Regions from separate parts of the Pseudomonas sp. P1_C12 genome, predicted to be linked through region 2. Evidence: predicted binding sites of a transcription regulator. Region 2 holds the regulator's gene; the other holds the start of a gene.
The links. Region 2 encodes FliA, which starts transcription of late flagellar genes. Its sites were predicted from a motif close to CTAAAGTTTNNNNNNNNNNNGCCGNTAA; they were not measured.

Region 1 (2,198 bases), on a different contig from region 2:
CGAGCGGTTGAACAATCGCGTCGAAGACGAGCATCAGCGCGCCGAGGTCTACCGCCAGGCCAGCGGCCAGCAGAATCGCGAGATGATTGGCCAGAGCAAGGCCCACAAGCGTCTGGTCGAAGAAATCAGTCTGGTGGGCGGCAGCGACCTGACCGTGTTGATCACTGGCGAAACCGGGGTCGGCAAGGAGCTGGTGGCCCAGGCCATCCATGCCGCCTCGCCCCGCTCCGACAAACCGATCATCAGCCTCAACTGCGCCGCGTTGCCCGACACACTGGTGGAAAGCGAATTGTTCGGCCATGTCCGCGGTGCTTTTACCGGTGCGCTGAACGACCGCCGTGGCAAGTTCGAACTGGCCAACGGCGGCACGCTGTTTCTCGATGAAGTCGGTGAGTTGTCGCTGACCGTGCAGGCCAAGTTGCTGCGCGTGTTGCAGAGCGGTCAACTGCAGCGACTGGGCTCGGACAAGGAGCATCAGGTCGACGTGCGCCTGATCGCGGCGACCAACCGCGACCTCGCCGAAGAAGTGCGCAGCGGCCGTTACCGCGCCGACTTCTACCATCGCCTCAGCGTTTATCCGCTGCTGGTGCCGGCCCTGCGCGATCGCGGACGCGATGTGCTGCTGCTCAGCGGTTACTTCCTGGAGCAGAACCGCTCGCGCATGGGCCTCAACAGCCTGCGCCTGAACAGCGACGCCCAGGCCGCGCTATTGGCCTACGACTGGCCCGGCAACGTGCGCGAGCTTGAACACTTGATCGGCCGCAGCGCCTTGAAAGCCTTGGGCAACTGCAAGGAACGGCCGAAGATTCTCAGCTTGAGTGCAGCCGACCTGGACTTGCCCAACGCCAGCGTTGAAGCTTCTGCCGAGCAACCTGTCGCCAGCGTCACGCAAGCGGTGATCGGCGACTTGCGCGAGGCTACCGAGCGTTATCAGCGTCAATTGATCGGTGCCTGCCTGGAACGGCACAACAACAATTGGGCAAGCGCGGCCCGTGAGCTGGGCCTGGATCGGGCGAACCTGGGGCGGATGGCCAAGCGGTTGGGGATGAAATAGTGTCGCTATAGGGTGAGTGGAGTCTTTGTGGCGAGGGGGCTTGTCGGATCGCCGCACCGCCCCGTTGGGTCGCGACGCGGCCCCTGGCTTTCACCGACAAACCGAGTCGCTGGATTTACGACCGCTTCGCGGCCGAACGGGGGCGAGCCCCCTCGCCACAATGGTCCTGTGTTTGACCCGAGAGAGGTATTCACCCTAAAGCCTGCCCCCGACAAGTCGATAACCCGGCATCGAAGTCATTGGCAATCCCGGGATTGCCCGTCACCTTTTTCCAGAGAAGGTTCCTATGTCCTCCACCAAAGCCCGCGCAGACTCACTTTCGCTTCTGCTGTTTACCTTGCGCAGCGGCAAGCTGATGGCGATCAACCTGCTCAAGGTCAGTGAAATCATTCCCTGCCCGCCGCTGACCAAACTGCCGGAGTCGCACCCCCACGTCAAAGGCATCGCCAGCCTGCGCGGTGCCTCGCTGTCGGTGATCGACCTCAGCCGTGCCATTGGCGAACGTCCGCTGGAAGACCCGAACGGCGGCTGCCTGATCGTCACCGACGTCAGCCGCTCCAAGCAGGGCCTGCACGTGCAGGCCGTGAGCAAGATCGTCCATTGCCTGACCACCGACATCCGCCCGCCGCCCTTCGGCTCCGGTGGTTCGCGCGCCTACATCACCGGCGTGACGTCGGTCGATGGCACCCTGGTGCAAGTGCTGGACATCGAAAAAGTCATCCACGGCATCGCCCCGGCACAAATCGAAATGGCGCCGACCGAGCTGAGCATGGAAGACGCCGAACTGCTCGGCAACGCGCGCATCCTGGTGGTCGATGACAGCCAGGTGGCCTTGCAGCAATCGGTGCACACCCTGCGCAACCTCGGCCTGCAATGCCATACGGCCCGCAGCGCCAAGGAAGCCATCGACTGCCTGCTGGACCTGCAAGGCACCGCACAACAGATCAACCTGATCGTCTCGGACATCGAAATGTCGGAGATGGACGGCTACGCCTTCACCCGTACCCTGCGGGAAACTCCGGATTTCGCGCATCTTTATGTACTGCTGCACACCTCGCTGGACAGTGCGATGAACGCCGAGAAAGCACGACTGGCGGGGGCGAACGCGGTACTGACCAAATTCTCTTCACCGGAATTGACCCAG
Region 2 (2,198 bases):
CGCGACGCATGAAGCGTCCCCAGTCCGTGCTCAAGGCCTGGGCTTCATCCGCCAGGCCATTGACCAGCGGCGTGGCACTTTCCACCAGGTCCATGGTGCGGTTGGCCGCAGCCTCGGTCAGCTTGACCACATAGCCCAGACGCTCAGTGGCGTCGGTGATCTGGGACACTTCTTCGGCTTGCGGCATGTGCGGGTCAATCTGGAAATTGACGATCGCGCTATGCAGTTCGCGAGTGAGCTTGCCCACTTCCTGATACAGGCCGCGGTCACGGGTCTGGTTGAGCTCATGGATCAATTGCACCGCGTCGCCGAACTTGCCTTTTTCAAGGCTCGCGACCAATTCGACGGCGTGTTTTTTCAGGGTCGACTCAAAGTCGCCCAATGAAGTTTCGTTATTGCCCATAGCTCCCCCGTGGCGCACTCATCAACCGATGCGTTCGAAAATCTTCTCGATTTTTTCTTTCAACGCCTGGGCCGTGAAGGGTTTGACCACATAGCCGTTAACGCCGGCCTGGGCCGCTTCGATGATCTGCTCGCGCTTGGCTTCAGCGGTCACCATCAGCACCGGCAGGTGCTTGAGCTTTTCATCGGCACGCACGTGGCGCAGCAGATCGATACCGGTCATGCCAGGCATGTTCCAGTCCGTTACCAGAAAGTCGATGCTTCCGCTGTTGAGCACCGGAATGGCGGTAGTGCCATCGTCGGCCTCGACGGTGTTGGTGAACCCAAGGTCACGCAGCAGGTTCTTGATGATCCGCCGCATCGTTGAGAAGTCATCAACGATGAGGATTTTCATGTTCTTGTCCAATTCGACCTCCAAGCAGTCTTAAACGCGCCCAGCACCTGGACGCGCCATTTCAATCAATCCGGCAAAGCACTCAATGACTGTCTGGAGCACAACAGATCGCGACCGGCGCAGTTCAACACCACACCGGCCTCGTTCGCAGTGTCCCCCACACTGCCTTCAGCGCGCTCGCCACTCCCCCAAACGCCCCCGCAAACGGGCCGCGCACTGGCTGTGTAACTGGCTGACCCGAGATTCGCTGACCCCCAGGACCTCACCGATTTCCTTGAGGTTCAACTCTTCGTCGTAGTACAGCGCCAACACCAGTCGCTCACGCTCCGGCAAATTGGCAATCGCCTCCGCCAGCGCAGCCTGGAAGCGTTCATCTTCCAGATCGCGTGACGGCTCGATATGAGCACTCGCGCCATCCTCGTGCAGACCTTCGTGTTCGCCGTCCTGCAACAGATCGTCGAAACTGAACAGCCGGCTGCCCAGGGTGTCGTTCAAAATCCCGTAGTAATCGTCGAGACTCAATTGGAGTTCGGCCGCAACTTCGTGATCTTTAGCGTCACGGCCGGTTTTCGCTTCAATCGAGCGAATGGCGTCGCTGACCATGCGCGTATTGCGGTGAACCGAACGTGGCGCCCAGTCCCCCTTGCGCACCTCATCGAGCATGGCGCCGCGGATTCGAATGCCCGCGTACGTCTCGAAACTGGCGCCTTTGCTGGCGTCATATTTGGTCGACACCTCAAGCAGGCCGATCATCCCGGCCTGGATCAGGTCTTCGACCTGGACACTGGCCGGCAGGCGCGCCAACAAGTGGTAGGCAATGCGTTTAACCAGCGGCGCGTAACGCTCGATCAGCTCGTACTGCGCATCACGCGCCGATTTTTTGTAGAGGTTGTAACCGCTTGCTGTCATAGAACCGGTCCTGCTGTCTGCTGCACGAGGCGCTCGACGAAAAACTCCAGGTGCCCGCGCGGGTTGGCAGGCAGCGGCCAGGTATCGACCTTCTGTGCGATCGCCTTGAATGCCAGCGAGCACTTGGAACGCGGGAACGCCTCGTAGACAGCGCGCTGCTTTTGCACGGCCTTGCGCACGCTTTCGTCGTAAGGCACAGCGCCGACGTATTGCAGGGCGACGTCGAGGAAGCGATCCGTGACCTTGGTCAACTTGGCGAACAGGTTGCGCCCTTCCTGCGGGCTCTGGGCCATGTTGGCCAGGACGCGGAAGCGGTTCATGCCGTAGTCACGGTTAAGCAATTTGATCAATGCGTAGGCGTCAGTGATCGAGGTCGGCTCGTCGCACACCACCAGCAGCACTTCCTGGGCTGCGCGAACGAAACTGACTACCGAGTCACCAATGCCCGCCGCGGTATCGATCACCAATACGTCGAGGTTGTCGCCGATATCGC

Region 1: AC1D19_RS11500 (chemotaxis protein CheW) is a predicted target of FliA. The motif match lies at 1,250-1,277, and genes of this name have one in related genera.

The regions. Positions count from the first base shown of each region.
Region 1 is NZ_JBFUAE010000005.1:242,385-244,582, reverse strand. It holds gene norR (nitric oxide reductase transcriptional regulator NorR) at 1-1,054, shown strand, start outside; gene AC1D19_RS11500 (chemotaxis protein CheW) at 1,341-2,198, shown strand, end outside.
Region 2 is NZ_JBFUAE010000002.1:326,304-328,501, forward strand. It holds gene AC1D19_RS04495 (protein phosphatase CheZ) at 1-403, opposite strand, end outside; gene AC1D19_RS04500 (chemotaxis response regulator CheY) at 425-796, opposite strand; gene fliA (RNA polymerase sigma factor FliA) at 965-1,705, opposite strand; gene fleN (flagellar synthesis regulator FleN) at 1,702-2,198, opposite strand, start outside.